Regions from separate parts of the Lysinibacillus sp. GW823-FHT02G10 genome, predicted to be linked through region 1. Evidence: riboswitches for the same ligand, from Rfam matches in the RefSeq annotation. Region 1 holds a riboswitch; each other region holds the start of a gene.

Region 1 (8,220 bases):
TCTCCTTACCTTTTACTTAGTATAACAAAATCATTTCCATATAACTTATCCTTATTTACTCACATCTCTTCCCATCAGAGCGACATATCAGTAAAATAGAGTAGGTTAGGGGGATTACATGTGAAAGATCAACGCTTTAAAATAGCGCATCGAGAGGCGCTTATCGGAATTGGACTCGTCCTTGTCAACTTTGCGATTTGGTTTGGCTTTGCCTATGGATTAGGTTCAGGAGATCCAAGAAATTATACGTATGTATTTGGTTTTCCTGCCTGGTTTTTCTATAGCTGTATCGCTGGGACAGGCTTTATGATCCTTCTTATCTGGATTGTGATGAAACTCTTTTTCAAAGAGGTACCATTCGATGATGAGGAGGTGGATCGCTAATGCATTGGCAAGTTGTATTTCCATTGCTATTATTTTTAATTATTATTTTTGGAATCGGTATTTGGGCCAATAAGCATGTCCGCTCCTCTAATTCATTCCTGCAGGAGTATTTCCTAGGTGGTCGTGAAATGGGTGGTTTTATCCTTGCAATGACGATGATTGCTACATATGGCAGTGCGAGTAGTTTTATCGGAGGACCGGGTGTAGCCTATACAAAAGGACTTGGGTGGGTATTACTGGCAATGGCTCAGCTACCAGCAGGTTATTTTGTACTCATGATTTTAGGGAAAAAATTCGCCATTATTGCTCGTCGTTACCAGGCCATTACGTTAATCGACTTTTTACGTGAACGCTACAAAAGCCATGTCATTGTTATTTTATCAGCCATTAGCATCATTGTTTTCTTATTTTCGGCTATGATGGCTCAATGGGTTGGGGGTGCACGCTTAATTGAGTCATTAACTGGCTTAAGCTACACAGCAGCACTGTTTATTTTTGCGATTTCCGTGTTAGTATATGTGATTATCGGAGGCTTTCGTGCGGTTGCACTTACAGATACGGTCCAAGGTTCAATTATGGTGATTGGTACAATTATTTTATTAATCGGCACGATTGTGGCAGGTGGAGGCATCGACAATATAATGGCCTCACTGGTCGCTGAAAATCCTGACTTTGTGTCACCATTTGGCGCACAAGGAGATTTAACGCCTCTGTATGTCTCAACATTTTGGATTCTCATTGGTGTAGGGGTTGTAGGACTTCCGCAAATTGCGGTTCGTGCGATGAGCTATAAGGATTCCAAAAGTATGCATCAAGCGATTCTTATTGGCACGATTGCCATAGGGACAATCATGTTTGGCATGCATTTAATTGGGGTGTTAGCCCGACCTGTCTTACCGGGCATTGAGATTGGTGATAAAGTCATGCCGCTCCTGACATTGAAGGTATTACCGCCATTTTTAGCAGGAATCGTTTTAGCTGCACCAATGGCTGCGACAATGTCTACGGTTAATGCTTTACTAATGCTTGTCAGCTCTACAGTTGTCAAAGATATCTATTTAAATTATATGAAGCCGAAAGCTAGTGATGCAGAGATAAAGCGTGCAAGCTTTATTGTAACAACAGTCATTGGCCTAGCCGTTGTCATCTTTGCACTCAATCCACCTGATTTATTAGTGTGGTTGAACTTATTTGCCTTCGGTGGACTAGAGGCTGTCTTTATTTGGACAGTCGTTTTAGGATTGTATTGGAAAAAAGCGAATAAATACGGAGCGATTGCGTCAATGATTTCAGGCATGTTGTTGTATATTATGATTGATCGGTTTTATCCTTCTGTCTTTGGTATGCATACAGTCACGATACCAATTGTCGCATCCTTCTTTATTTTTGTGATTGTCAGTTTGTCCACTAGTCATAAATTTAAAAACGAAAAGCTTATGATTTAACGCCAAAACGCCACAGATTTCAAATTCTGTGGCGTTTATTTTAATGCATCATAAAATCATAGGCATTTTTCGCAAGTAATGTCATTGTAACGACAATAAATAGTGTGCGGACAAAGCCACTTCCTTTCTTGATTGCCATCCGTGAGCCAAGCATAGCCCCACCAATTTGCGCAATGCCCATGACTAGACCATAAACATAATGAATTTGACCTAAGTAAGCAAACATACAAACACCAGCCACATTACTCGCCAAATTTAAAAACTTCGCATTACCAGCCGCCTTTAAAAAATCGAAGCCTACCAATAAGAAGCTAAAGATTAAAAACGACCCTGTGCCAGGACCAAGAAATCCATCATAAAAACCAATAGCAAATAATAGCAGCATAAATAAAAACAAATGTTTTTTAGATAGATTTTTTACGGTAGAGACAGCACCCCAATCTTTTTTAAAGATCGTATATACCCCAACAGCCGCCAGCATAACAAGCATTAATGGCTTTAGTAATGCTGGATTAATCAGATGCACAGTCCAAGCACCACATAATGATCCGATAAATGCTAGTGGAAAATATTTGAGGACAGAGCGAATGTCCAGCTGGCCAGAACGATAGAAAGAAATAGAGGAAGTGAGCGAGCCCATAGCTCCTGCTAGTTTGTTCGTGGCAACCGCAGCAGCTGGATTGAGCCCAACAAATAGTAAGGCTGGTAGTGAAATTAAACCGCCCCCTCCCACTACTGAGTCAACAAAAGCCGCCAGAAATCCAAAAGAAATTAATAATATTAGAATATGTACATCGATTTCAAACAACATATGACACCTCTTTAAATTTAGTTACTACTGAAATAGTAACTAATTTTATTTGCGCTGTAAACCCCATTTTTTCATTGGCAAAACTTCACATTGGTAGCCTATAATAAAGATAACGGAGGGATTACATGGAGGAATTAATCACCCAGCTGAAAGAAATGGGTTTTACAGAATATGAAGCGAAGGCCTATACGGCACTTGTTCAGCAAAGTCATGTCAGTGCTTATCAGGTTAGTAAAAATTCTGGCATACCACGTGCAAGAGTGTATGATATTTTAAATATCCTTGTAGAAAAGGGCATCGTGTTAAAAGAAGAGACCGCAGAACAAACGACCTATTCGGCAATGCCTGTGTCTGTGTTCTTACAGCAAATGCAACAGCGCTGGGAGTCGAATTTTACGTCTATAAGCGGGAAATTAGAGAAATTAGAGGAAAAAGTACAGGAAGCTGAGCCTAAAGTGGTCATGCTGAAGGGCAAGGAATCCATTATCAACTATTGTCAGTCACTTCTAAAGAAGGCGAAGAAAAAAGTGATGCTGTCGATGTGGGAAGATATGTATGATGCCTTACGTGAAGATTTGCAAGAGGTGGCGCTGCATGTTCCTGTTCATGGCATTACGTTGTATGTAGGAGAGCATCTCGCCTCAATTGACCAGCATAGAGCCACACATTATACAAAAAAAGCGTCTACACCGCATTGGTTTATCTTATCGATAGATGGTCAGGAAATGATTTATGGTCATTCTCCATCTACCCAAGAGACGGCCTTTATCACCAATGATCCGGTTCATATTTATTTGTTAGAGGATTATATATGGCATGATGTGCTCATCAATCGGTTAGTAAAACGTGATGACCAGGAGTTAGAAGACTGGATTGCTAAGGAACGTAAAGCTTTTTTCTTAGAATAGTCGTATAAGGAAGGGGAGGAACTTGAAAAAATTCGTGTTGCTAGGTTTAATAAGCCTACTAATGCTAGGAGCCTGTAATGCTACACCACCTACCGAACCACCAACGATTCATGAGCTAACGGTTGTCCCAGATAAGGTCCAAAAAAATATCGTTTCTAATGACAGAATACAACTATTACATGAAAAGGATGCTCCATATTACCTTGTTTATTATTCAAAAGGGAATGTATTGGCAAGTATTACAGCTGAGGGAAATAGGCTTATTATCCAGTTAGAAGAAGGCAGCGAGCAAAGGAAAGAGGCTCAACCCTATGTTTTTAAAGTCACCGTCAAGAATCCTGAGCTGGATACCATTGATTTGCGAATAAACGGTCAGAGTACGCCAATTGATCGTATGACCATTATGTGATAAAAGAAACCGAAATCCCTTTAGATGAGATTTCGGTTTCTTTACGTGATATCTAATAAAAGACTTTGTCTACGTTATATTTAGAGCGGAAAGTATTAATCGCATATGTTTCGTAAATTTCACGTTCCATTGGATCTTCTACTTCATAGACTTCAATTTTGAACACTTCATCACGATGGTTTTTCATCGGAGATACATTATCCTCGAAATGTTTTTTAATACGTTGACGAATTTTACGTGCTTTCCCAACAAACAATAGCTCATTCTTGTCATTATAGAATAAGAAAATGCCGCCTTTATCACGTGTGATTTTATGGAAGTCAATAAAACCGAAGTAAGGTGTGATTGGCACATCACCTGGTTTTAAATCTTGTTCACGTTGACGGATTACTAGATCTGGTTTTGGAAATTCAATTTTAATCAAACTATTCACGTTCCTCTCTCTTACTAAAAGTATATGGTAACATAATTACGGCATGTTTACCATAAATTTTAAATGTAGAAACCCCACAGATAGCAAGCTTAGTGTACATCAAATGACCAAGAAACATGCGCGTGAATCACAAAATATTCTATGAATTATTGATATTCTAACTAGTTCGTGTTACAATTCAAGATAATTAAATAATCTTATCAAGAGAAGCTGAGGGATTTGGCCCGATGACGCTTCAGCAACCTCTAACAATTGTTAGAAAGGTGCTAATTCCAGCAAAGGATTTTTTCCTTTGAGAGATAAGAGTGGACGTGAAAAAAATCCTTCTCATTCTATCTCGTATGGAATGAGGAGGATTTTTTAATTTCGTTGCATCCTACGCAAGCAAGATTTGCTAAAAGAGAGTGATTATAGAGAGGGGAAAGCAAGATGCCAATTAATATTCCGAAAAATTTACCAGCTGGAGAACATTTACGTGAGGAAAAAATCTTCGTCATGGAAGAAGATCGTGCGAAAACACAGCAAATCCGTCCATTAAATATATTAATATTAAATTTAATGCCTGAAAAAGAAAAAACAGAGCTCCAATTATTACGTTTATTGGGGAATACACCATTACAAGTGAATATTACCTTTTTGAATACAGCCACACACGAGTCTAAAAATGTGAGTAAATCCCATTTGCAGCTTTTCTACACAACGTTCAATCAGATTCGACACCGACGCTATGATGGTATGATTATAACTGGTGCGCCAGTAGAAAAAATGGCTTTTGAAGAGGTCAACTATTGGCAGGAAATTTCAGAAATTATGGATTGGTCTAAAAAGAATGTGACATCCGTGCTACATATATGTTGGGGGGCACAGGCTGCATTGTATCATCATTATGGCATTGGGAAGGTTGAGCTTTCTGCTAAATGCTCAGGCGTCTATTCCCATGTGATTACAGATTTAACTGTAGATTTGGTACGTGGCTTTAGTGATTTATTTACTGCGCCCCATTCACGCTATACATCTGTTTCGATTGACGAGGTTCGCAATCATCCAGATCTACGATTATTATCCTATTCAGAGGATGCTGGGGTATTTATTGTACAATCAAAAGATAATAAAAATATTATGATTACGGGGCATCTAGAGTATGATGCGACAACGCTAGCCGATGAATACAGTCGCGATGTGGCGAAGGGCATAGATATCGCCGTTCCTGTAAACTACTTCCCGAATGACGATCCGACACAAGTGCCGATGAATACATGGCGTGCCCATACGCATCTATTATTCTCTAACTGGTTGAACTACTATGTTTACCAAGAAACACCATATGAATGGGATTTTGTAGATGAAATCGAATATCATATTTAATTAATAAAAAGTCTAATTTCTTTTCTAGCTTAGAAGAAATTAGACTTTTTGATTGTCATTTTCTGTTTCCTGCTGAGGTGTTTCGTTATTTTGAGCCTTGGATTTACGATTGCGAATAACTACTACAATCAGCAAAAGTATGGGTAATAAAATGGTGAAAATAAAGGAAAAAATTGGCCAAATTTCATTATTATAATTAGTAGAATGCACAATATCTGGATGAACAATTTGAGAAAGTCCAATGACAATTATACCCATCGGTATAATAAGCGGACGATGATCCTTAATCTTCAAAATTTGTGCAAGGCCAACAACGGTCGTATAGAAATACATAAATGTACGAATATATATAGACGTAATCCACATAAATGCCATAATGATTTCAATGCGCTGTAAAAAATTCCCTATAGATATTCTTTGCGCTAAGGCATAGCTAGGAAATGTCCTTGATGCAGTGTTTTCAGGACCTAATACAAGAATCGATAGGACAATCAACGTAACTAAGACGATTCCGCCAAGGATTGCCCCAATATATAGCCCTTTCTGTGCAGACGGCTGTACATTGACGCCAGTAGGATAGAGCATCAATAATACAATTAATGGAAAGGAAAAGATACTCATAAAGCGTGCAATACTATAAAACATAGATGCTTTGGTCGCTTCTAGTAGAGGCTGAATATTCTCAAATGTAATTTGAGGGGTAATACTAATGACGAAAAAAATAAAAATAAAGATAAACAATGGGAAGAGGATTTCTGCCGAACGGGCAAAGGTCTCAATCCCTAAATAAGCGGCATACATAATAAGGATACTGAACAGTAGGGCAAATGCTAATGTCGGTGTCTCTGGCATAACTTCCGTTTTCATGAAAATACCGATAAAATAAAGTAATTCTCCAGCCGAAAGAAAGGTCATAATCAGGAAACAAATCGCTGTGATTTTCCCGAAAAAACGCCCAAGAATTTTTTCATTGGCCTCGATAAAGTTTAGGGACGGTGTTTGATTGGCCAGTGTTAAAAATAATTTTAGAACCAGTAAACTGAGCAGAACACCAATGCTTGCCGCTATCCAAGCATCTTGCTTAGCGGCACCAGTAATACTCGAAGGGATAATTAAAATCGCTGTACCGATAGAATAGAGAAAGGTAACGATTGTAAACTGTCTTGAACTAATTATCTCTTTTTCCATCAAGCTACCCTCCGTTTCTCAGTCCATCTTTCTATTTTGTGAATGACACAATGTAATCCCTAATTGGTGTGAAGATAAAGGTAATCAAATCTAATGGGCTAGGAATATGGATTTTAAGGGCAATCCCCATATTTAAAGCCGTTCCAATAAGTAGCAAAAAGGAGAATACAATAATGGCTTTTCTATCCTGTTGCTTTTTTAGCTTTGGAATAAAAACAAGAGCAACAATGATTGCAATAATCAAGATAGCTACGGCTAGTACCATCTCATTACTCCTCCTTTGGCTTGTTTAATAATGAATTTTGCATCGTACCTGAACCTTGGGTTGTTACCTTTACATGAACAGCCACTGCTAAATCTGGAAAAATGGAAGTCCAGTCATCCTTGATTTTTTTCCACTGCTTTGGATCTGCCCGATGTAGGGCATCCCCAAATCCAAAAACATCGACTTCATATTGCTGTTGAATTTTCTCTACAGTTTTTTCAATGCGTTCATCAATACCCTGGGCTGTTTTTTTATTAACGTAATCAATCGATTTATTTTTGGTAAGATCGATAACACATTCGACCTCTCCAACATTCTGCTCTACATTAATATGGACATCGATTTTCGGTTTCCCGTTTTTAAATGACCCTTTCACCTTTGTAGTGGATTGGGTGATTTCAGTAGACAAAGTCCCTTTATTAGGACAGGCGATGATTTCTATCGTACTTTGAATTTTGTCATTAAGAAAACTAATACTTTTGCTTTCGCTCTCAGTCAGTAGCCCTATATATTTATCCCCTTTAAAGACTGCTAAACCTGTATAACGTAATAGCACAGGTGTTTTAACACGTTGCACATTTGTTTGATCTACCCCTAATTTCTTATCCCCATGAACTTCAATAGCAGAAATTAACGCCCCTTTATGCTTATTGCTTAATGTATTGACTAATTCATCAATATTAACAGCTATCGTGGAGCCCCAAGCCTTCTCAGAGACATCAAGAGAATTTAACATTTTATTAGCAGGAACTTTTTCGATGGGTGTTAGTACATTTAATACTTCCTTTGCTGTTGCATCGTGAGACATAATGACGTCGAAATCCTTACGAAATTCATGGTCCCTTACAATTAAATCAAGTGCATCACTAATGCCTTCTTTCGCGAGATCTTCCCCTAATACAACCACTTGAAGGTGGGCAAAATAAGGTTTTCGAGCTGCAATAGTCGTCATTTTCCGAATGGCTTCAAAGATGGTCTCGCCTCTCGAATGATAGCTAACGACAGGAGAGCG
Region 2 (8,220 bases), on a different contig from region 1:
TAATGCATTCACACGAGAATTTATAGGTTTATTAGCCATGTATAAATGGACCCATGTCACAGTATTTTTAATTATTACGCTATTCGTAGGCTTACTATTGAGAGCATATGTGTAACCAAACTTCAACTGTCTTCCATATAATAGTGGTAAGGCAGTTTTTTTACATAGTGTGCAAGGGAGGAAAATAATGTACGAGCAAATTCTAGCCAAGCGAAATAAAGAACGAATAATTTCCCTACAAAATCTTACACAAACTCAAGATCAGTGGTTTGCTCAAAATATAAAATTACTTACATTCGCTGAAGTTAACCTAACAGCCTTGCAGAAAATACTGTATCAAGTAGTACGAGGGTTATTAAAAGAACAGCAACAACGTCATTTACAGATTGTCCATACAGTGCAATCTCAATCGATACAGGAGAATGTATTAACGCTGTTGGCAGAATATGATGATGTCTTGCGCGATGCCATTCCACAGCCTATCTATATACTCATTTGGCAAATTTCTTCGCTAGAAAAGTTAAAAAACAGCTTAGAAGTAGTAGATGATGTGCTTGATATTGTAGAGTGGTATTTTCGCCATCAAGATGAACAAGTTGCTGCTCTAGATGAAGAGGATTTAGATCATGAGCTCATTATTGATTTGTATAAAGAAGCGGTTGAAGAGCAGGATGGGGATGCCCAATATCAACTGGGTGAATACTATAATTCTAGAGAGGGTAAACATTTTCAACCTGAAAAATCATTGAAATGGTTTGAGCTAGCCGCTGCCCAGGGAAATGCAGATGCTCAATATATGCTTGGGAATTTTTGCTTTGGGGGCATAGGTATGGAGGAAAATTATTCCCTTGCCTTTTCATACTATGAAAAAGCAGCTTTGCAGGGACATGCGGATGCTGCCAATAATTTAGCAGATATGTACTTTAATGGCGAGGGCGTAGCAACGAATTATACATTAGCAAAAAAATGGTTTGATTATGCTGCACAAAAGAATGTGGCAGAGGCAATGTTTACGTTAGGAATAATTTATGAGCAGGGGTTAGGCGTTGAGGTAGATGAGAAAGAAGCTTTTAACGCCTATAAAAAATCAGCTGAGGCAGGGTATGTGGAAGCACAATATCGACTTGGTGGAATTTATTTAGAGGGGCGCTTAGGCCAAGCGAAAGATGTCAATCGTGGTCTGTTTTGGTATGAAAGAGCTGCGGAGCAATATCATGTAGACGCCTTTTATGATTTAGGTTATATATGGAGTAATGGTCTGGCAGGAATACGCAATCTCGAAAAAGGTATTCATTGGTTTAAGCAGGCTGCACTTCAAGGAGATGTGGAAGCCAAGCTACAATTGGGGCATATTTTTAATAAAGATACAGGGTTAGATAGAAATCTGAAAGAAGCTATTAAATGGTATGGACTCGCGGCAGATGCAGGATCCGAAGAAGCGGCTAAAATATTACAGGAACTTAAAGGATTGTAAATTTAGTGTTAAAAAAACATAGGCTTTTAGAATGATTTATAATGCTAGGGTATATGGGTATTTTAGTCTAAATCATACTGCTTTTTACGAGTATTTAGATAGATCATGATTGAGGATAAAAAATATTAGTATAGTGAAATTTGAAGATGATCGATAAAAAAGTAGAATAAATATAAAGCAAGTAAGCATAATAAACAAAAAAATAGTTAAAAAAGCTACCCAATAATATTGTGGTAGCTTTTTTATAGTTTATTACGCTTTATTTAACAACAAGGACTTTTTATACATTTTGTGTAAAAAAATGGTATTAATAAGATTGACAGTCATTTATAAAATGATTAATGTAAATGAGTGATTTTGAAAAGAAGCATACGTAAATAATTTACTGTTAGTCATGTAGGGACTATATCTGTTTGCTGAGAGCAAATGACCTTAGGATAAATTGAGCAAATGGGTACCCGACATACTTTTGGAGGAAGTTTGTCATACGGAATTGCGCTATCGAATGTAACCATTAAATCTGACTAATCAGATTTTATCGGTATTTTTTCGTGTATCCATCAATATGTTAAAAGGGATTTGATGTTTCTCAGCCTGATGAAAGTAAACGGAATGAAAGAGGGAAGATGTGTGATTTTTCAAAAACAAAGAAAGACGAAGGTATTGGATTTACAGCAATACACAGTGAAAATGGATTTGTCCTCTCGTCAATCGATGGCGAAGCAAATTGAAATGCTGAACTTAACGAAGAACGACTTACAATATTTAAAAGCTTTCCAGCCAATAGTTATGGATAATGTAGATCACATCGTAAACCGTTTTTACAACATGATTGGAACAGAGCATCATTTGGTAGATATTATCAGTCATCATAGTTCTGTAGAAAAGCTTAAAGTAACATTACGGCAACATATTATTGAAATGTTTAACGGAACCATTGATGAGATGTATTACCAAAGGCGTGTAAAAATTGCAAAGGTGCATGTCCACATTGGGCTTAGAACACAGTGGTATATCTGCGCATTCCAAGATTTATCGATATCATTTATTGATTTAGTCGAAAAAAATATAGAATTTCCACAAGATCAATTTAATACGATCAGAGCTATATCGAAAATTTGTAATTTTGAGCAACAACTCGTTTTAGAAGCTTTTGAAAACACTGTGGAACAACTGAAAGAAAAAATGGTTCATGAAAAAGAAGCGATTGAACGACAGATTGTAGATTCTTCGGAAGCACTTGCAGCTATCTCGCAGGAAACCAATAATTCATTTTGCTGCTTAAGTAAGCAATCTGACGAAATTAAACATTTGGCAAAAAAATCACTCGATGTGTCTACACTGGCTGAAAACCAAGCACTTGAGGGTCGCGAGCGTTTAAAAAATCAATCACAAAATATGCTCAATATTAGTCATTCTCTTCATGATATAGAAGAAAATATTGAACAATTATCAGGTATGTCTAAGGAAATGGAAACAATTATGAGTGTTGTGACCAATATTGCGAATCAAACGAATCTATTGGCTTTAAATGCTGCAATTGAAGCAGCACGTGCTGGGGAAGCGGGAAAGGGCTTTAGCGTAGTGGCCGATGAAGTACGTAAATTATCAATTCAGACAAAAGAATCTGTTACAGCGGTGGCTTTGTTATTGAAAAAGACAGGTGAACGAACAGAGAAATTAGAGTATTCTTTGACCAACATTCAAGATGAAGTTGCAGCAGGTGAAGAAAATATGTTACAAACTGAAGGCCAATTTACGAGTATATTGGGAGCCATGACAGAAGCAAAAGATCAAAATGAGTGTATGGCAACAAAAATACAAGCAATTGTAGGCATATTAAGTGAATTAGGCACTTCATTTACTGAGGTAACAAATTCAGCTGAAAAATTAGCGAGCTTTGCGCAAAATTTAAAAGGATAGACTACTAACATTTACATTCTATTTTTCATATTTTTAGACGTAATAAACACTATAGTACCTATTTAAATGTTTGTTGTGAAGTTATCGCTATAGAGGATCAATTTTATAGAGATTCAGAAAGTAAGAGCTATTTCACTGATGAAATAGCTCTATTTTTGCTAAATTTGTAAAGGGTTTACGTAATTTTCAATGAAAAAAGGATTATACTGTAGAAAGAATGAATAATAGGGGCGGTTATGATGAAAACAGTTGTTGTTTTAGGCGGCGGTATTACAGGACTATGTACAATGCATTATTTGCAACGTCAAGTGAAGGAACATAATTTAAATGTTCGTCTAGTGCTTATAGAAAAAAATACATATTTAGGAGGCAAATTATATTCAGCACATGAACAAGGTTTCATCATGGAAACGGGTGCTGATTCTATTGTAGCCCGTCATCAAGGCGTTATGGAACTCGTGCAGGAGCTTGATTTTGAGGCGGAATTAGTTTACAACGAAACAGGTATTTCTTATATTTATACGAATAATGAGTTACATGCTATTCCGGCAGATTCAACTTTCGGAATACCGATGAGTGTAGCATCCTTAGAGGAAAGTACACTTATTTCCGAGCAGGGAAAAAAAGAAGCGTTGAAGGATTTAACATTGCCAAACAATGGCTTCACAAAGGAAAGTTCAATTGGTGAATTTTTAACTTACTATTTAGGAGAGGAACTGGTGAAAAACCAAATTGCACCAGTCCTTGCAGGTGTTTATTCGGGAGATTTACATCAGCTTTCTATTGGCTCTACTTTACCGTATTTAATTGATTATAAGAATGATTTTGGAAGTATTATTAAAGGCTTTGATGCGAATCGTGAGCAATTTGTTAAAGCAGCGAACAAAAAATTTATATCCTTTAAAAATGGTTTATCTTCTTTAATTGATCGACTTGAACAAACCTTATCCGATGTAGAAATTATCAAGGGTGTTACTACACTAAATGTTCAAAAACAAGATAAGAACTACACAATTTCCTTAGCTAATGGTGAAATTATTGAGTCAGATTATGTCGTTTTAGCATTACCGAACGATACTGTACAAAATCTGCTACAGGATGAATCTTTAAACCGCTATTTTGACCAATTTACGACAGCGTCAGCGATTACTATCTATTTAGGTTTTGATGTGCCAGACGCTAAATTGCCAGCAGATGGAACGGGCTATATTGTTTCCCATAATTCAGACGTAACTTGTAATGCGGCAACTTGGACTAGTCGTAAATGGAAGCATACATCGAAAGAAAATAAATTACTTGTGCGACTCTTTTATAAGAGCATCAATCCAGCCTATGAGCAACTACGCGCCATGACGGATGAAGAATTGGCAGCAGTTGCTTTAGAAGATGTGAGAAAGAGCCTAGGAATAGAGGAGCAGCCAACCGTTGTGAATGTAACAAAATGGATTGATCAAATGCCTAAATATGATCTAGCGCATCGTGAAGCATTACAAGGATTACTACAAGAATTACATGAGAAATATCCTAATTTATCGATTGCAGGGTGCTCGTATTTTGGCGTAGGTATTGGTGCTTGCATTCAAAACGGGAAAAAAATTGGTGAAGAGCTTGCAAAGGAACTTGCCAATTTCTAAGGTTTTAAGTGGAAAAAAACTTTGTTATGTGAAATAGTCTTGACTCATTCGTCAGTAAACGATATGATTCTTTTAATTATTTAAAAAATTCATACTTAATTCTTATCAAGAGAAGCAGAGGGACTGGCCCATTGAAGCTTCAGCAACCAACTTTATTGTCAGGTGCTAAATCCAGAAGACCGTTGAGTCGAAGATGAGAAGGAACAACAATGATGAATCGTTAAAGCCTTCTTTTTTTATGAAAGAAGGCTTTTTATTATATAGAGACATAGGAAGAGAGGCTAATTTTATGGGATTGCTTGAAAGGTTAAAAACGCATGTATTGACGGCAGACGGTGCAATAGGCACAGTGCTATATGGCTATGGATTGGAGTATTGCCATGAGGAAATGAATGTTCAGAGACCCGAGTTAATTGAAAAGATTCATAGAGAATATATTGCGGCTGGTGCTGACATCATTCAAACGAATACGTACGGTGCAAATGCCATTAAATTAGCTCGCTATGGATTGGAATCACGTGTCCAACAATTTAATGAAGCTGCTATCACCATCGCAAAACGAGCAGCGGCTGATGGCGGTCAATTTGTTTTAGGAACAATTGGTGGTATTCGGGGAATTCGTAAAAGTGATGCAACCTTGGATGAAATATTAGCGACTATTGAAGAACAAGCAAGCGTCTTACTTGCAGGGAATCCAGATGGCCTTTTACTTGAAACTTATTATGATTTTGAAGAATTAACAGCAACCTTAAAGATGCTACGAGAAAAAACAAAATTGCCGATTATTGCACAAGTTTCTATGCATGAGCCCGGTGTTCTACAAAATGGGATGTCTTTAAATAATGCTCTCCATGAGCTTGAAGCCCTAGGTGCTGATATTGTTGGTGTCAATTGTCGACTAGGTCCACACCATACAATTCAGGCATTTGAAGGTGTAGAACTTCCTAATAAGGCATTTATGTCGGCCTATCCAAATGCATCACTTCTGGACTTAGAGGATGGGCGTGTCGTTTATGAATCAGAAGCTGATTATTTTGGTCGAGCGGCTGTTGAATTGCGTGATCAAGGTGTACGTTTAATAGGGGGCTGCTGTGGTACAACACCCAAACATATTGCAGCAGCAAAGAAGTATTTAGAAGAGTTATCACCGGTTCAGGAGAAGCTTGCGAAGCCTAAAAAGATTGAGATTGTTCGGGAAGCGGAGCCAACAAAGTATGAGCCTCTTCATGAAAAAGTTAAACGTGAACGTTCTGTCATAGTAGAGTTGGATACGCCTAGACATTTAGAGATTGATGGGTTCCTTGAAGGAGCAAAGCAATTATATGATGCAGGTGCAGATGTAGTTATGATGGCAGACAATTCATTGGCCTCTCCACGTATTAGCAATATTGCAATGGGCGCATTGTTGAAGAGCTCACATGGTGTACGCCCACTAACTCATATTACATGTCGAGACCGTAATTTAATTGGTCTACAATCTCATTTAATGGGGTTAAATGCTTTAGGTATTCATGATGTGTTGGCCGTTACGGGTGATCCAACGAAAGTAGGAGATTTCCCAGGTGCGACAAGTGTTTATGATGTATCTTCCATGGAGCTAATCCAATTAATTAAGCAATTAAATGAAGGGGTCTCTTTCTCAGGTAAGCCACTTCGTAAAAAAGCAAATTTCTCAGTTGCTGCTGCATTTAATCCAAACGTCCGTGTGTTAGATCGTGCTGTGACACGCTTGGAGAAGAAAATTGAGCATGGGGCAGACTACTTCATTTCTCAACCAGTATATACGAAAGAGAAAATTGTAGAGATTTATGAGGCAACAAAGCATTTACAAGCTCCAATTTACATCGGTATTATGCCTGTTACGAGTTATAAAAGCGCTGAATTTTTACATCATGAAGTGCCAGGTATCAAATTATCTGAAGATGCCTTAACAAGAATGAAAGCATGTGGAGAAGATAAAGAAAGGGCAACATTGGAAGGGATTGCTATTGCCAAAGAATTAGTAGAAGTGGCTACGCAATATTTCAATGGGATTTACCTTATTACACCATTTTTACGTTACGATGTGACACTAGAGTTGATGAAATATATAGAGCAATTGGATGAACAGAAAAAAGGAGTAAGTATACATGGCTAAGCACTCGATTGAAGAGCAACTAGAGAAACGTATTTTAATTCTTGATGGCGCAATGGGAACAATGCTACAAAATGAAAATTTATCAGCAGAGGATTTTGGTGGCGAGGAACTTGATGGCTGTAATGAAAATCTTGTGCTTACTAGACCAGATGTTATTGAAAAAATTCACCATAAATACTTAGAGGCAGGCGCAGATATTATTTGTACAAATACATTTGGTGGGACGCCTCTTGTGTTAAATGAATATGATCTTGGCACAAAAGCAGAAGTAATTAATAAGCGTGCAGTGGAAATTGCTCGCCAAGCAGTGGATCGTTATTCCACATCAGATTGGCCACGTTTTGTTGCAGGGGCTATGGGGCCAACAACAAAAACGTTATCAGTAACAGGTGGTATTACATTTGAAGAGCTAGAGGAAAATTTTTATGTACAGGCAAAAGCATTAATTGAGGCAGGAGCCGACGTTTTGTTATTAGAAACAAGTCAGGATATGCTCAATGTCAAAGCAGGCACACTTGGCGTAAAGCGCGCTTTTGCATCAACGGGAAAAGAGCTACCTGTCATGATTTCAGGAACAATAGAACCGATGGGTACAACGCTTGCAGGGCAAACAATTGATGCCTTTTATATTTCGATCGAGCATATTAAACCATTATCAGTTGGCCTAAACTGTGCGACGGGACCTGAGTTTATGACGGATCACATTCGTTCATTAGCAGAGCTTTCAACAGGCTATATTAGCTGTTACCCAAATGCTGGCTTACCAGATGAAGAAGGGTGTTATCACGAATCACCAGAATCGCTATCACAAAAATTAAAAGGCTTTGCAGAAAAGGGTTGGCTTAATATTGTAGGTGGATGTTGTGGGACGACACCCGCTCATATTGCAGCCATTCGTGAGATCTTAAAAGATGAAAAACCTCGTCAATTACCAGAAAAAACACATGGTCATGCGGTATCAGGAATTGAACCGTTATTGTATGACGATTCTATGCGTCCGTTATTTATTGGGGAGAGAACAAATGTAATCGGCTCTCGTAAATTTAAGAATT
Region 3 (8,220 bases), on a different contig from region 1:
CCCAGATATATCATTATATGGATCTGCTTCGGCATAACCTAAGCCTTGTGCCTCTTTTAAAGCTGTTTCGAACGACCAGCCCTGTGCACGCATTTTTGTTAAAATATAATTACATGTGCCATTTAAGACACCTTGTATACGACTTACATCATTTACAAGTAAGATATTTTTCATTGTTTTTATAACAGGTACGCCACCAGCGGTAGTAGCCTCATAGCCTACAAAAACGCCATTAGCTTTTGCAAGATCCTGCAACTCCAAGCCTCGTTTGGCAAACATCACTTTATTGGCAGTAATAACATGACATTTATGTTCCACCGCTCGCTTTAAATAACTGTATGCAGGTTCTTCGTTCACAATTGCTTCAAACACTACCTGCATACCTGGCTCTGCTAAGACTTCATCCATACTTGTTGTCATTAAATGTGCTGTGCCTGGGACACGTTCACGACTAGCATCTGTCACTAAAATCTTCGCTACCTCTAATTCAATACCTAATTTATTTTTTAGCTCTTCTCGTTTTTCATTTAAAATATGGTAAATCCCCTGACCTACCGTTCCAAATCCTAAAATCGCTGCCTTTATAGTTGCCATTCTTGTTATTCCCTCCAACTTACATTCCGCAGTTTCATTAAAGCTAATTTTCCATGGGGTTGTGTCATGACAATTTGACACCCACCGCAGTCTTTAGCCAACAACTCTCTTTGTATGAGTTTCGCTATTTCTATATGTGTTAGGACACACACAAATTCAAATAATTCAAAATTTAACTTAAAGAAAATTGTAACGCAAATACACGCTTTGCACAAGAAAAATCTTTCTAGGAAGGACATTTGTTTTCTCTAGATGTGCAAAAGAAATCGGTTTCATTCCCTTTATTATACGTTTTATTAATCAATCTATAAGATTTGAACAAATATTGACTATTTACATTTCAATATATGAATGTCTTTCTTCTATTATATATATGTATGCTCAGACACTCATAACAATCCCTTTAAAGAAAAAACTCATTCCCTGTAGCAGCAGAGAATGAGCTTAAAAATATGAGGGGGTTTTAACTTGCTTTTGAAAGCAATTGATAACGATATTGTGCTAAAGCTTGTTGAACAAGACTAATCTCTTCTTCTGTAAAATTTGGTATTGCATACGTACGTTCCACTAATTGAAATGTACCATACTTCAAGTAAAACTCTGTTGCAGGAAGTGAGATATGGCTCACACCGTACTGTTCATATGCCTCAAATACTTCCTTTACAGTAAAGTCCTTTTCAGTAAAAACATGTTCTTGAAATGCTGTATGACCAAATACTTCCTGCCATTTTCTTTCGACTGATGTAAGAAGGTGTTGAATGGATTTATTGTTGACAAATACATGCCCTTCATTTAGCTCATATATTAGATAGGATACAATGTTTTGCGCACTATAGATGTTACCCATTTTAAACACTCCTTTATCATCAGTTTTTGGGAAGAGTAATCACTGGCTAGGCAACTACTCTTCTATATATTCAAAAGTGGGGGAGCACTTATGAAAACATTTACCTTTTTTAAAAAAATTTTCGTACTGTTAACTTATTTCCTAGTATATAACATGGATTTAATAAAGTCAATAATACATATAAAATTACTTGGTATTATTTTTTATAAGGTTCTGATAATTAACGGGTGCAGTAATAGATTGATGTAGCAACGTTTAACGCATTACCAAATGAGGCTAATCGAATGAGAAAATACGTTAACGTCACAACATCTTACCATTTTCTTTAAACTTTAAGCTTCTACTGTTTGTTCAGTTGTTGTAGCCTGTGTAATGGCTTGATCTAAATCAGCAATAATATCCTCTACTGCCTCTAAACCGATGGATAAGCGAATGAGCGACTCGGTTACACCAGCTTGAACTAATTCGTCTGCTGATAGTTGCTGATGAGTAGTGGAAGCTGGATGAATAATTAATGACTTTGCATCACCTACATTTGCTACATGTGAAAATAATTTCACGCTATCAATAAGCTTTCGCCCAGCTTCTCGTCCACCCTTTATGCCAAATGTAAGCACTGAACCGAAGCCATTTCTTAAATATTTTTTTGCTAACTCATGTGTCGGAAAATCTTCTAGGCCATTATAATTTACATACTCCACAGATGGGTGGTTTTGTAAATACTCAGCCACTGCCAATGCATTTTCATTGTGTTTAGGGATACGCAGATGAAGCGTTTCTAACCCTTGCAATAAATTAAAAGCAGCATCAGCACTTAATGTTGGACCAAAATCACGTAATAATTGTACACGTAGCTTTGTAGCAAAGGCAGCAGAAGCTGTATCAATTCCATAACGTAGACCATGGTAAGAGGCATCTGGTTCAGTAAAACCAGGGAATCGACCGCTAGTCCAATCAAACTTACCAGCGTCTACAACAACGCCCCCTAAAGTTGTACCATGACCTCCTATCCATTTAGTTGCTGAATGAACTACAACATCTGCGCCGTATTCAATAGGTGTAGAACCGTAAGGAGAAGCGAACGTGCTGTCAATAATTAATGGTAGACCATTATCATGTGCAATTTTAGCTACTGCCTCAATATCTAAAACCTTTAAACTTGGATTACCATAAACCTCTGCAAAGACAGCTTTTGTTTTATCAGTAATCGCTGCTTTGAAATTCTCTGGGTTTGTTTCATCTACAAAAATTGTTTTAATACCATAGTTTGGCAATGTGTTAGCAAATAAATTATACGTACCACCATATAAAGAACTAGCTGCTACTATCTCATCACCAGCTCCAGCTAGATTTAAAATGGAAAATGCGATAGCTGCTGCACCAGATGAAAGTGCTACTGCTGCTGTTCCACCTTCCAATAAAGCCACACGTTTTTCAAACACATCAACTGTTGGGTTGGTAATTCGTGTGTAAATGTTCCCTGCTTCCTCTAAGGCAAAAAGACGTTGCGCATGAGCAGTGTCTTTAAATACGAAAGCAGTTGAGCGATAGACTGGAACTGTGCGAGAACCCGTCACTGGGTCTGGCTCTTGACCACCATGCAACAGCAATGTTTCTGGTTTAAAATTTGTCATTGTGTACCTCCAAATGGTTATTTTTTTACGATGGTACCGGAGATGAGGAGGATTTTTCTGTAGAAAACAAAAACCCTCTTCAGCTAAGAAGAGGGTTGCGGTTGCAAGTTTTCCTCCCCTTATCTGCCAGATCCAAGTAAGAATCTGTAGGAATTAGCACCTTAGTAAGCTCATTGCTTACTGGTTGCCGGGCATCATAGGGCCTATCCCTCCGCCGCTCTTGATAAGAGTATGAGATTCAATTTCCATCGTTGTTACACAGTATAAACATAGAGTTTTTTTCTGTCAACAAGTAAATTTTATTTTTTCCGAAACTTCTGTCTGCTCTTATACGTAATATGAACGCATACACTATTTTAGAAAAAATTTTGAGAGGAGTATTTTTATGGTAAAGGCCGTGATCATTTTTCTTATGATTGGCTATTTAATAGGCTGTATTCACGGCTCTAAAGTGGCTCAATTTTTATCGGGGGTTGATTTAAAAAAGGCTGGCCACGGTAATGCTGGTGCCTCTAATGCTACTCTTTCCCTTGGCTGGAAGTATGGCGTTTTAGTAGCCCTCATCGATATAGGCAAAGGCGTTGTCGCTATTATAGGTGCGCATTTTTATCTAGGGGACGCCATTCATTTAACAGAAGAACAAATTTGGCTGCTTACTTATATTATGGCTGCTGGGGTTATTTTAGGTCATAATTTCCCCTTCTACATGGGCTTCAACGGCGGGAAAGGAACGGCCTCCATCATTGGTATTTTACTTGCTGTTGATTGGAAGATTGGTTTATTTGCACTTATTTTATTTGTTATTTTATCCTTTGCAACAAATTATTTAATTGTAGGTGTTCTAGAATTTTATCTCGTGTTTTGTACAGTAACTTATTTATGGATTCCTGGCATTGGCCCAACCATTATAGCTCTTCTTCTTTTTGGCATAGCCATCATCCTGCACCTCGAAAATATTAAACGATTAGTCAATGGAACAGAGCCTAAAGTAACATCTGCCTTTAAGAAAAAGAAATAATATTTAATGGATATTTTTGTATTTTTTGTGACCGTATTTTTTCTCTTTATCTACTCATATTGCTGTAAAAAACACCATTTTCACATAGATTTTTTTCTACAATAAAATAGACATATTCTTATCTCAATAAAACATTATACAGGCCGATGTTATGGATAATAATCGTCATTTTTATCGTAGAAAGGATGAGAAAATATGTCTTCACCAAAGCAAGCAGCTACAAAACTTAATTTAAAGCCACTATGGATTGGCTTGGCATTCGCGTTACTAATCATTATTACCTTCTTACCTAACAATGGTGATTTACCTATAGCTGGGCAACGAGCTTTAGCCATTTTAGCTTTTGCAGTCATCCTTTGGGTTACAGAGGCCGTTTCATATCCTGTGAGCTCGGCCATGATCATTGCACTAGTAACTGTTTTACTAGGACTCGCTCCGTCAATGGATAATCCAACTACAGAGCTAGGAACAGCTAGCGCATTAAAATTATCTTTAAGTGGCTTTAGTAATTCTGCCGTTGCTTTAGTAGCAGCAGCTCTTTTTCTAGCGGCAGCAATGCAAATTACTAATCTACATAAACGACTTGCACTTTGGATTCTTTCACTGGTAGGAACGAAAACAAAAGCTATCGTATTTGGCGCTATTTTAGTGTCTATCGTCCTCGCATTTTTTGTACCTTCTGCTACAGCACGAGCTGGCGCGGTAGTACCGATATTGCTTGGAATGGTGGCAGCATTTGGTTTACCACGTGATAGTCGGCTTGCTGCCTTATTAGTTATTACTTCGGTACAAGCCGTTTCCATTTGGAATATTGGTATTAAAACTGCAGCAGCTCAAAATATGGTGGCTTTAAACTTTATCCAAGAGCAATTTAAGGTGGATATTTCATGGGGTGCTTGGCTACTTTATGCAGCCCCCTTCTCAATTATTATGTCGATCTTTTTATTTTTCATTATGATTGCTTTAATTAAACCTGAGACTAGCAATATCGAAGGTGGTAAAGAGGTCATCAAAAAACAGCTTGCAGAGCTTGGCCCATTAAAGGCTCCTGAAATTCGTTTAATCATTACATCCGTAGTTTTACTATTTTTCTGGGCAACTGAAGGGAAGCTACATCCATTTGATACGACAACAGTCACAATTATTGCTATCGCGATTCTATTAATGCCTAAAATCGGTGTGTATTCATGGAAGGAAGTTGAGCCTCATATTCCATGGGGGACAATTATCGTCTTTGCGGTAGGCATTATGTTAGGAACCATTTTACTAAATACGCAAGGTGCTGCATGGTTATCAGATAAAGTTTTTGGTTCACTTGGGCTAGATACTATGCCTTTACTAGCAACCATCGCACTCGTAACTTTATTTAACATTTTGATTCATTTAGGTTTTGCAAGCGCAACTAGCTTAGCCTCAGCACTTATACCTGTGTTTATCGTTTTAGCCTCCACATTAACGGCTAATGTTGATCAAGTTGGTTTTGTTATTGTGCAACAATTCGTCATAAGCTTTGGCTTCCTGTTACCAATTAGTGCACCACAAAACATGCTTGCCTATGGTACAGGCTCCTTTACAACAAAGGATTTCTTGAAATCTGGAATTCCCTTAACCATTATCGGTTTCCTTCTCGTACTTTTGTTCTCTGCAACTTATTGGAAATGGATTGGATTATTATAGAACTTTCATTAAATTAAAACGTAAAAGCCTTGAAGAAACAGACTATCTGTCCTTCAAGGCTTTTAAGATAAGACTATTGTTTCGTAAAAGCAGGGTCCTTCATCGTACCGTTTTTCGCATAGTTAACGTGCCATGATAGTGCTTTTTCTAGGTCATGTGGTGTGTGATGTCCACCCGTTGCCTCATTGGCATCATTAAAGTACTGCCACAGCTGCTCCCTATAATCAGGATGTGCACAATTATCAATGATAAGTCCCACTCGTTCTTTTGGAGCAAGTCCTCGTAAATCTGCTACGCCCTGTTCAGTTACAATGACATCAACATCATGCTCCGTATGATCCACATGTGAGACCATTGGGACAATACTCGAAATATCTCCACCCTTAGCATAAGACTTTGTTACAAAAATTCCTAAACGTGCATTACGAGCAAAGTCACCAGACCCTCCGATACCATTCATCATCTTTGTACCAGAAACATGTGTGGAATTCACATTGCCGTAAATATCTAATTCCAATGCCGTATTCACTGAAATTAATCCGAGTCGACGAATAATTTCAGGCTGATTTGAAATTTCTTGAGGGCGCAACACTAATTTATCAGCATATTTTTCAAAATTCCCATAAACACGGTTTCCTACTTGCTCAGAAAGGGTAATAGAAGTAGCAGATGCAAAATTCACTTTCCCTGCATCCATTAATTCAAATACTGCATCTTGGAGAACTTCTGAATAAACTTCTAAGTTCTCAAACTCAGAGTCTTTAAAGCCTAGCAATACAGCATTTGCTACTGAACCTACCCCAGATTGAATCGGACGCAAACTTGTTGTTAAGCGACCTACTTTAATCTCTTCACGTAGGAAATTTAATAAGTGATTAGCCATAACATCTGTCTCTTCATCTGCAGGGACAATCGTTGATGGCGCATCTAATATATCCGAAATGACGATGCCTTTTACTTTATCTAAATCTAGTGGAATTCCAATTATACCAAGACGATCAGAGACATTCTGTAAAGGAATTGGATCACGTTTTCCTTGTTGTGCAGGTACATAAATATCATGTATACCTTCTAATGCATCAAGCTGTGCTACGTTTAATTCAATGATGACTTGGTCTGCTTCTTGCACAAAAATGGGAGAGTTACCAACTGAAGTTGTAGGAATTAATAAGCCTTCTTCTGTAATAGCAGCCGCTTCAATGATCGCAAAATCAATTGGTCCAATAATGCCTTGACGAACAAGCTCAGCATTATGGGAAAGATGGGCATCGACAAATGTGATATCACCGCTATTGATTTTATTACGAATGCCAGCATCTGCTTGGAAAGGACCGCGCTTACGTATGACCCCTGCTTCTGCTAAATATTGGTCTACCTCAGGTCCAAGTGATGCACCCGTAAAGACATCTACTTGAAAATCCTCTTTTTTTGCTTTCTCTACAAGTGCAAGAGGTACAACCTTTACATCACCAGCACGTGTGAATCCACTCATCCCTAATACCATGCCATCCTTAATCCAAGAAGCTGCTTCTTCTGCTGTTACAACCTTGCTTCGTAATTGTTCATGACGAAGCTTTTTCGCTAACTTTTCTTCCATTCCCTATTCCTCCATTCCACTTTATTTTTGTTCAACTTGCATATTTGGTTCCAGTAAATCTGTGACATCCGTCAGAGAATGTATCTTTATTCCAGGAGGATTTCATTACCTAATAGCTAATGCTGTCTAAACATTTGTGAATAAAGATCATGTAATTTTTTGGTAGCACAACCAAATAAACAGTCGCTTCTATAATTTTATACTATTTAGAATATTTAATCTATATCAAATGAAATATTTTACTTTACGAGATAATTTCGTCATTTATAAATTATTTATAAATAACTTTTTGTTCCTCATTATTCGATTTTGCTAGAAAAGCGTGCTATGCTCAAGGTATAGAACAGACACAAAGGAGAGAGTTTTTAATGGTTAAAGAACTATTACGTAGCCATTCCTCGGTACGCATCTATGATGGAGAACCGATTTCAAAAGAAATCATTGAAGATTTAATTGGAACAGCACAAATGGCTGCAACATCACATTTTGTGCAAGCCTATAGTGTAATATGGGTAACAGATGCAGATAAAAAGGAAAAATTAGGCTTACTCTCTGGTAATCCACGTCAATATGAAACTTCAGGTGGGGCATTTGTTTTTTGCGTAGATTTCAAGCGACTTCAAATGGCTGGGAAACTAGAAGGAGTGGATATTGTAGCTGATTCAGCTGAAAATGTCCTTGTCGGGGTAGCAGATGTATCATTGTTTGCACAGAATTTTGTTATTGCCGCAGAGTCAATGGGTTATGGCATTTGCTATATTGGAGGTGTACGCAATAAACCTTCTGAAATCAGTGAATTATTTAATCTGCCTGACCATGTTTTCCCATTATTCGGGCTAACAATCGGCGTTCC
Region 4 (8,220 bases), 710 kb from region 1:
ACCATTTCCGATTTCCACAATATCCACTACAGGTGTTTTAATTGGATAGCCCGCAAATTTTTCATTTCTTTCAATATAGTAATCTGTTGTGACATTGACTTTGCCATCTGTAATAAGCGAACATTTTGCTGTCGTCCCACCAACATCAAAAGCTATGATATTCGATTCATTTAAAAGTTGGCCTAATTTAGCTGCCCCAAACATCCCTGCTACAGGTCCAGATTCAACGAGGTTGATTGGTAGCTCCATTGCTTTATCAAAGCTTGTAGTTCCGCCATTCGATTGCATAATTTTTAAATGGTCTGTAATGCCAATTGTGCTTAATTTCTCTTTTAGGCTTTTTAAGTAGGCATGTGCAATTGGCTTTACATAAGAATTTAGGACTGTTGTGTTTGTTCTTTCATACTCACGGTATTCTTTAATCGTTTCACTTGAAAGTGTGATATATACTTCCGGCCAAATTTTTAAAATGGCTTCTTTTAACTGTTGTTCATGAATTGGATTTTTATAGCCGTGTATTAAGGAAATGGCAATCGCCTCAACACCTAATTCCTTAAATTTATAAACGATCTCGTCAACTTCCTCGGTATTAAGCGCTTTCATAATATTTCCTTTAAAATCAATTCGCTCATCAATTTCTTGACGTAAATAACGCTCTACAAATGGTTCTGGCTTTTTATATTTAAAGTTATATAAGTCTGGTCGATTTCCACGAGCAATTTCTATAACATCACGGAAACCCTTTGTTGTAATTAACCCAACTACGCCCCCTTTTCTTTCCGTTAATGTATTGATGATAACCGTCGATCCATGAATAAATGATTCAATGAAAGAATCTTCCGTTACATGTCGTCCTAATACATTTAATATGCCATCCTCAAAGTGACCAGGTGTCGTATGTCCCTTATCAAAATGAAGATTTCCTTTTTCATCTGTGAAAACTAGGTCAGTAAAAGTACCGCCAATATCTGTTGCGATTTTCAAGACTTCATCCCTCCGTGTTCCTATTATCGGTACAGTGTTCCGAATTAGAATTAAATAAATTATATTTAAAAGAAAAAGAAAATTCAATGTATTTTTTAAATAAAAATTCATTTGACAATTGTCCTTCGTTGTAAAAACCCGCTCTATCTTTCCAATATCAGAGAACTATTGATAAAAAATACCAAACACATTTATATAAGGAAGGTTCTCGTGATTTTTGTGCAACATAAAAAAGATCCTAGTTTTCACTAGAATCTTAAAATCGTTTTAAAAAAATTAATTTTTATGAATTTTTACTCAAGAGGTGGATGAAGGAATCATCCGAAATTTTACTTTTATACCATATTTGCATTGTAGATAGACGATGAATTGGGTCACCTCCTACAAACCATGTTTACCCATTATCAATAAAAAAGCTGCCCATTTAAGTAGGCAGCTTTTAATATTCTGTTAAAACAATCCTACCGCATGTCCTTCGTTATCGACATTCATGCGTAGCGCAGCTGGTGCTTTTGGAAGTCCTGGCATTGTCATAATATCGCCAGTTAGACAAACTAAGAAGCCTGCACCAAGCTTTGGAATAACTTCGCGAATTGTGATGGTAAAGCCTTCTGGACGACCAAGTAAACTTGGTTGGTCTGATAAAGAATACTGGGTTTTCGCCATACAAATTGGAAGGGAGTCCCAACCAAATTTTTCGATTTGGGCAATTTGTTTTTTGGCTTGGTCTGTAAATTGTACATCTTTCCCGCCATATACCTTTTGCACAATCGTACGTACCTTTTCTTCAATTGACTCTGTTACATCATATAAAGGAGAGAAGTTGTTTTCTTCCTCTAGCACAGCTAGTACTTGCTCAGCTAAGGCTAGACCACCTTTACCGCCCTCTTCCCAGACATTCGTACGGGCAATGCGAACATGATTTTCTTGACACCAGTTCAGAACGGCTTCTAGTTCAGCCTCTGTGTCCGTGATAAAACGATTTAAGGCAATAATTGGTTCAACGCCAAATGTACGAACTGTATCTACATGTTTAGCTAAGTTTTCAATTCCTTGTAGGAGTGCTTCCACATTTTCACCTACAAGCGCTGTTTTCGGTACACCACCATGCATTTTTAATGCACGAATTGTCGCTACAATGACAACTGCGCTTGGTTTAAAGCCTCCCTTACGAGCTTTAATGTTCATGAATTTTTCAGCACCTAAATCAGAGCCGAAGCCCGCTTCTGTCACCACAATATCAACTAGCTTACGAGCGGTTTGTGTCGCCATAATAGAATTACAGCCGTGGGCAATATTCGCAAATGGACCACCATGGATAATAGCAGGTGTTCCCTCTAATGTTTGAACTAGGTTTGGCTTGAAGGCATCTTTTAATAATAGTGTTAAGGCACCCTCTACCTGTAAATCACGCACAAAGACAGGCTCACGCTCGAAAGTATAGCCAATCACGATACTAGCGATACGCTCACGTAAATCCTCAATGCTTGTTGCTAAACAGAATACCGCCATAATTTCAGAGGCAACCGTTATATCAAAGCCGTCCTCGCGCGGCATGCCTTGAACAGGACCACCTAATCCCACCACTACCTTACGAAGGGCACGATCATTTAAGTCCATGACACGCTTCCAAATAATGCGTCGTGGATCAATGTTAAGTGTATTTCCTTGGTGGATATGATTATCAATAAATGCGGATAAAGCATTGTTAGCTGTTGTAATCGCATGAAGGTCGCCAGTAAAATGTAAATTAATATCCTCCATTGGTATAACTTGTGCGTAACCTCCGCCAGTTGCGCCACCTTTTACGCCCATGACTGGACCTAATGATGGTTCACGTAATGCGACCATCACCTTCTTATCTAATTGATGAAGGGCATCTGCTAGTCCAACAGTCACAGTCGACTTTCCTTCACCAGCTGGGGTTGGACTTATAGCTGATACTAATACTACCTTTGCATCCTCGCCCTGAGCAGTAATTTTTAATGGGTCGATCTTTGCTTTGTAGCGTCCATACTGCTCAAGAGCATCCTCTGGAATACCCGCAGCATTGGCAATTTCCGTAATAGGTTTGATCACTGCTTGACTAGCGATTTCTAAATCTGATAATGGTTGATTTTTCGTTGTCATTTGGCATCCTACTTTCTATGTTGTTCATTTCCATTATAGTCTTAATTGTGAAAAAAAAGAAAGCCAGATATGCAAGCATTTCGTCAATCAATTGACTTATTTGTTCAATTCCTGTATGTTCTAAGAGAAAATGCAATTTTTTCACATTTTCTCAATGAGTGCACCATTTATTTAACTTTATTTTACATTCAAGCGCATTGGAGGCGAATGCTTATGCAACAGGGGATCGTAAAGTGGTTCAATAATGAAAAAGGTTATGGCTTTATTGAATGTGATGATGGCGAAGATGTATTTGTTCATTTTACGGGCATCCAGGAGGAAGGCTTCCGTACACTTGAAGAAGGTCAAAAGGTTTCATTTGATGTTGTGGAAGGCAATCGTGGACCCCAAGCATCAAATGTTGTAAAACTATAAGCGTAATGGGACTATCCGTGTAGTTCCAGATTAGCAGCGGATTAGGAAATGCATCGTTTCCTTCATCCGCTTTTTGTATTGTTTTATAAGCTGAATGCCCCCTCCATGTTATAATAGAAGTAACAAAACGTAAGGAGGGATTTCGATGCAAAAACAAAATAAACCCATGACTGAAGTTATTTTGAAGCATAAAGAACGACAAAGTGTAGCAGAATTTGCAGCAACACTGGAAACGATTGCAAAAAAGCTTAAAGAAAATGGTGAATTCACTTTTGTTCAAGACACAGAGCCAACAGTTGTCAGCCCAAGTGAACAGCTCAAAATCGAATACTCCTATACAAAAAAGGGCGACAAGCATTCATTTGAAATTGAATTTGATTGGTATACAGGTACAGAAACACCGAAAAAAATGACAATTGAATAATAATTGGCAACGAAAATCCACTTTTTTGATGAAGTGGATTTTTCCATATTGTTGAATTAAAGATCATGTCACTAGCTAAAATTTTAGCAAGGTGAGGGGGTGATTTCGCTCCAGGGTCTCCTCTGTAACGCTAAATCCACAAGAAAGCAAGTAGCCAGCATCAGAAATTCTATTGATGGTTTTGTTTTTCAATACTTATGTAAAAAGGCGGGAGCAAAATTGTTTCAGCCCATAAAAATACCGAGCTATCCACTAAAACGCTTACGAAGTGTTTCGGAATAGTTCGGTTTTTCTAGTTATCATGTTTGTTAATTTAAAGATTATTCGGCTTAATGAAGGTCCCAGTTAGTTATGGCCCAGCCTTTTCTCCTTATCGATTTATCCAATAAAAAGCACCAGGGCAAACTAAAGTTTCCTTTGTTCGTTTAGGATCCTTTAATGTCACACCAAATGGTCCCTCTTTGACATGACCAAGTGTAATTGTCATCGCGCTCTCTTCCTCATAGAAATCTAAGCGCATATTCGGTAGCTGTAGTGACAAATACTGCTCATATTGCGTAGGCACTGGTAGCTGTAACACCTCTTGCCACAGCTTAACTGTTGCCTGCATGTCCTTGACGTAGAATTGGACGGATTCCATCGTTATAGCCTGTTTGACATCAATGGCACCACTTGCCTTTAATTGAACCAAACGTTCTTCATCTTCCTCCGCCCATTCAATCAAAAATGGAAAATCAATTGGCAGATCTGGCTTACCAAAATGCAGTAGCTTCCATTCTACCACAGTGCCATCTGGTCTTGTTCTGCTACATGCATCTGGTCCATATACTTCATAGCCCAATGCTCGCAAGCGTCGACCCTCTTCCTCAATATTTTTTGTGCGCAGAGCAATTCGAGAAAATCCCTGGCGCTCTTGATCACGTTTAAACGTATAATGTAGGGAATATGGGTATTGTGCCGCTTGCTCAAATAAATCACGATCATAGATAGCAATTTGTTCAATATAGCTTAAGCCAAAGTAGCTTAACGTATTATAAGTCCCCCACATCGTGTGCTGCCCACCATTCACTGTATGGACATTTCGTTTATTGAAGAAAACCTTTATATTTTCTGGTGATTCCACTTGATGAACCAAATGATCAAAATATAAAGTCATGGCCATTCCCCTTTCTTTCCCCATTACCTTTACCTGTATGTTTGATTAGTTTAAAATTTACTCAAGAAAAGGAGTTACTAGTAGGATATGAAAAAAAGTTTCGTTTACCTACAAACTCCGTTCACTAATTTCATAAAGAGGTGATTTGAATGACAGATTTAGTAGCTGCTTTTAAATTGGCATTAGGTAATTATCCTACAGGCGTAACAGTTGTCACGACATGTCATGACACAAAACCGATTGGCTTAACCGTCAATTCCTTTGCATCTGTTTCAATCGACCCGCTCCTTATTTTGTGGTCACTCGATAAAAAATCTCAGCTCCATCCTTATTTCACGACTGCGCCAAATTTTGCGGTCAATATTTTAGCGAGTGATCAAGAGCATTTATGTACACTATTTGCCAGTAAAATCCCTGATCGCTTTGCACAAGCAAAATGGTCAACTTCCTCTTTAGGACTACCGATTTTACATGATACAGCAGCTAATTTACAATGTAAAACATTTCAGCAAATCGATGCTGGCGACCATACCATTTTTATTGGGCAGGTCGTAGACATTACAAATGCTCAAAAAGAGCCTTTGCTTTATCATCGCCGTCATATCGGTCCCATACCAAAAAGCTTTTATAGCTAGTCTTTACACAAAAAAAGGGCCACTTGTAAGCACAGGAAATCCTTCATGCTTATAGGTGGCCGTTTGACATAAGTTCTACTGAAATCATTGTTATTTTTTCTGCGGAAATCTCTGCTTTTCAAGCCTATTAATTTGCACAATCACACCATCTTGAATCGTAATATGCACTTCACCAAATTCAAGATTTTGAATCGCCTTCGCAATTGCCTCTAGTTTCTTATCATCTACTTTTACTGACTGAGCCATACGATACACCCCTTCTTTTTTATCCTTATTGTTCATAAAGAGGCCAACGCATCAAACTGATTGATAGCCCCTCCTATCTCTCAGACACCATCTGTTGGATTTGGCACCTGTTGTTCGGTTGCCGAGGCTTCATTGGGCCAAGTCCCTCCACCTCTCTTGATAAGAGTACTGCGTTTCTTGAAAATAATTCTATAATTCTGCTATAGGAATGTCAATACAAAATATTAGAAAACCTAGTTGAATACTATGCAATATGTCGTTTAGATTAAAAGACTCCCTAAACCTAAAGTATTTTATGCCTAGTCAGTGAGAAATAGATGGCAATCCATTAATTTATTACAAGCTCCATTTCCTCATCATGAATTCAAGTGGGCCTCGATGATGTTTAGTCCTCCACCATACAGAAACAACGACACATCCTAAAAAATAACAGCAGGCATACAGCATGGAAAAAGCAAGTGTTTGGTTCTCCAGCTTTTGGCAAATAATTAGTATTCCAATGCCTATAACAACATGGCCAACATAATGCGTTAAAGACATTTGTCCTGTTAATATGAAAGATTGAATAACTTTATTTTTACATGTCTCTACAAGATAGATGGAGCCAACAATGATGACAATAGCCGAAGCCGAATTAGATAGGACATACATCATATTCGGTGGAATCGGTCCTGTATCAAATAAATACAATGCACTCTCTACATCTAATAAATGAATGGTTGTCATCTTAATGAATAACGTTGAACAAGTCTCAGTCATGATGACTAACAATAAACCTATCACCAGTAAGTTTTTTCTTAATGTATGATTTGTTAAATCTAATGTGCCCATTACCATACCTATCAGAAAGAAGCAAATCCAGGGGAATAGTGGATGATAGCCATTAAACATCAAATTTCTTATAAATCCTGCTGGTGTCCAAAAATCAAGATACTCTAGTAGCACATATGTTGGATGCCAACCAGCAAGGTAACTAAATTGAATTTGAAGCCATTGTGAAAGGATAAGGATGGCACCGATTATGAAGATCATCATTTTCTTGGATTGGGCAATCAACCAAGCAGCAACAAACATATACACGCCATAATAATGTAATATATCTCCTGTCCAGCCGATTGCATATAAAATTATCCCTATCGTAAATAACAAAAGCGCCCTCTTCCACAAAGTAAGTCGATTTTGACGAAGAAGGATTGGGTCCTTACTCTCTCTAGCCTGACGAGTCATTAAGGCTGTCCCTATTCCTGCTAGCATGACAAATACGGCCGAAGCACGTCCCTCGAAAAGATGTTGGAAGGCAATTAACCATGTTGAACCATTCGTTGTAGAACCTGTTATGACGCCAAAATTGACAATGAACATGCCAAGCATGGCGAGAGCTCTTGCAAAATCAAGACCTTCAATGCGCCGATCATCATTTCTTTTTGTCATCTTTGCCCCCTTGGATAACGCTATGTACAGCCTCCTTCCAAATAGCCCTATAGTTCAATTGGTTGCCTGTTAACATGAAATTACCGATATTATCATAGACGAGGGCTAGCATTTGTGCCTTCGCTTCTATATGGGGAGTATCCTCTAGCACGCCTAGCTGTACGCCATATCGTAGGATAGCAACAAAGCTCGTTAAAAAGCTGGTTTCTAGCTCTACTAATTGTCTTTTATAGTTTTCATCGCGGGCCGCTAATAGTACATATTGATTAAATATTTTATTAAAATAAGGGTCCTTGTCCTGTGCCTCAATAGATTTATAGCCTAGCTTAAGTAATTCCTCCTTAAAATTAGCAGAAGAAAGCTCTTTATAATCCACAGCAACATCATGTTGAATTTCTTTATACAATTCATCAAATATGAAAGCGATTAATTGATCCTTTGATTGAAAATAATAGTAAATGGCTGGTTTTGAAATACCGACCTCTGTAGCAATCATTGCTAAGCTTGTTTTTTCAAATCCATTTTCCGCAAACATCCCATAAGCAATTTCTATAATTTTGTGAAAAGTTTGTTCTTTATTTCCCATTATTACCCTCCTTTTTTACCGACCGTTAAGTAAATATTATAGGATGCTAACCTTTTAGACAAGAAAAAACTGTGTAGAAATATTTCTCTACACAGTTCACATTTATTGATTTTGTAAATACATCATTAAAGCTTCTGCTGTTTTTTGCTTGCCCATTACTTTAAGAGGCTGTCCATCAGCAGGTACAATCCAATGAGGTTCATCCCCCCCATAT

The links. Region 1 has a riboswitch for S-adenosylmethionine ahead of metA (homoserine O-acetyltransferase MetA). Riboswitches for the same ligand answer to the same signal wherever they lie in the genome.
Region 2: linked by a shared signal. The riboswitch ahead of AC1RFD_RS20260 (bifunctional homocysteine S-methyltransferase/methylenetetrahydrofolate reductase) and the one ahead of metA (homoserine O-acetyltransferase MetA) in region 1 are both predicted to bind S-adenosylmethionine.
Region 3: linked by a shared signal. The riboswitch ahead of AC1RFD_RS16750 (O-acetylhomoserine aminocarboxypropyltransferase/cysteine synthase family protein) and the one ahead of metA (homoserine O-acetyltransferase MetA) in region 1 are both predicted to bind S-adenosylmethionine.
Region 4: linked by a shared signal. The riboswitch ahead of AC1RFD_RS03075 (YezD family protein) and the one ahead of metA (homoserine O-acetyltransferase MetA) in region 1 are both predicted to bind S-adenosylmethionine.

Annotation. Positions count from the first base shown of each region.
Region 1 covers NZ_JBXAJI010000001.1:1,329,069-1,337,288, reverse strand. The annotation lists gene AC1RFD_RS06965 (YhdT family protein) at 121-384, shown strand; gene panF (sodium/pantothenate symporter) at 384-1,829, shown strand; gene AC1RFD_RS06955 (TSUP family transporter) at 1,870-2,640, opposite strand; gene AC1RFD_RS06950 (TrmB family transcriptional regulator) at 2,766-3,548, shown strand; gene AC1RFD_RS06945 (hypothetical protein) at 3,571-3,957, shown strand; gene AC1RFD_RS06940 (nucleotide excision repair endonuclease) at 4,010-4,381, opposite strand; SAM riboswitch class I at 4,585-4,696, shown strand; gene metA (homoserine O-acetyltransferase MetA) at 4,820-5,755, shown strand; gene AC1RFD_RS06930 (GerAB/ArcD/ProY family transporter) at 5,795-6,943, opposite strand; gene AC1RFD_RS06925 (hypothetical protein) at 6,975-7,208, opposite strand; gene AC1RFD_RS06920 (Ger(x)C family spore germination protein) at 7,213-8,220, opposite strand, start outside.
Region 2 covers NZ_JBXAJI010000010.1:27,490-35,709, reverse strand. The annotation lists gene AC1RFD_RS20280 (YdcF family protein) at 1-115, shown strand, start outside; gene AC1RFD_RS20275 (tetratricopeptide repeat protein) at 188-1,474, shown strand; gene AC1RFD_RS20270 (globin-coupled sensor protein) at 2,105-3,397, shown strand; gene AC1RFD_RS20265 (protoporphyrinogen oxidase) at 3,637-5,031, shown strand; SAM riboswitch class I at 5,131-5,231, shown strand; gene AC1RFD_RS20260 (bifunctional homocysteine S-methyltransferase/methylenetetrahydrofolate reductase) at 5,321-7,168, shown strand; gene metH (methionine synthase) at 7,161-8,220, shown strand, end outside.
Region 3 covers NZ_JBXAJI010000005.1:248,336-256,555, forward strand. The annotation lists gene AC1RFD_RS16740 (homoserine dehydrogenase) at 1-594, opposite strand, end outside; gene AC1RFD_RS16745 (hypothetical protein) at 1,058-1,441, opposite strand; gene AC1RFD_RS16750 (O-acetylhomoserine aminocarboxypropyltransferase/cysteine synthase family protein) at 1,774-3,075, opposite strand; SAM riboswitch class I at 3,192-3,305, opposite strand; gene AC1RFD_RS16755 (glycerol-3-phosphate acyltransferase) at 3,461-4,093, shown strand; gene AC1RFD_RS16760 (DASS family sodium-coupled anion symporter) at 4,289-5,770, shown strand; gene scpC (succinyl-CoA:acetate CoA-transferase ScpC) at 5,844-7,367, opposite strand; gene chrR (class II chromate reductase ChrR) at 7,736-8,220, shown strand, end outside.
Region 4 covers NZ_JBXAJI010000001.1:616,877-625,096, reverse strand. The annotation lists gene AC1RFD_RS03105 (hydantoinase/oxoprolinase family protein) at 1-984, opposite strand, end outside; gene AC1RFD_RS03100 (formate--tetrahydrofolate ligase) at 1,435-3,114, opposite strand; gene AC1RFD_RS03095 (cold-shock protein) at 3,328-3,528, shown strand; gene AC1RFD_RS03090 (amphi-Trp domain-containing protein) at 3,674-3,952, shown strand; gene AC1RFD_RS03085 (VOC family protein) at 4,323-5,108, opposite strand; gene AC1RFD_RS03080 (flavin reductase family protein) at 5,258-5,743, shown strand; gene AC1RFD_RS03075 (YezD family protein) at 5,834-5,989, opposite strand; SAM riboswitch class I at 6,060-6,155, opposite strand; gene AC1RFD_RS03070 (DUF418 domain-containing protein) at 6,326-7,420, opposite strand; gene AC1RFD_RS03065 (TetR/AcrR family transcriptional regulator) at 7,404-8,006, opposite strand; gene AC1RFD_RS03060 (phosphopantothenoylcysteine decarboxylase domain-containing protein) at 8,109-8,220, opposite strand, start outside.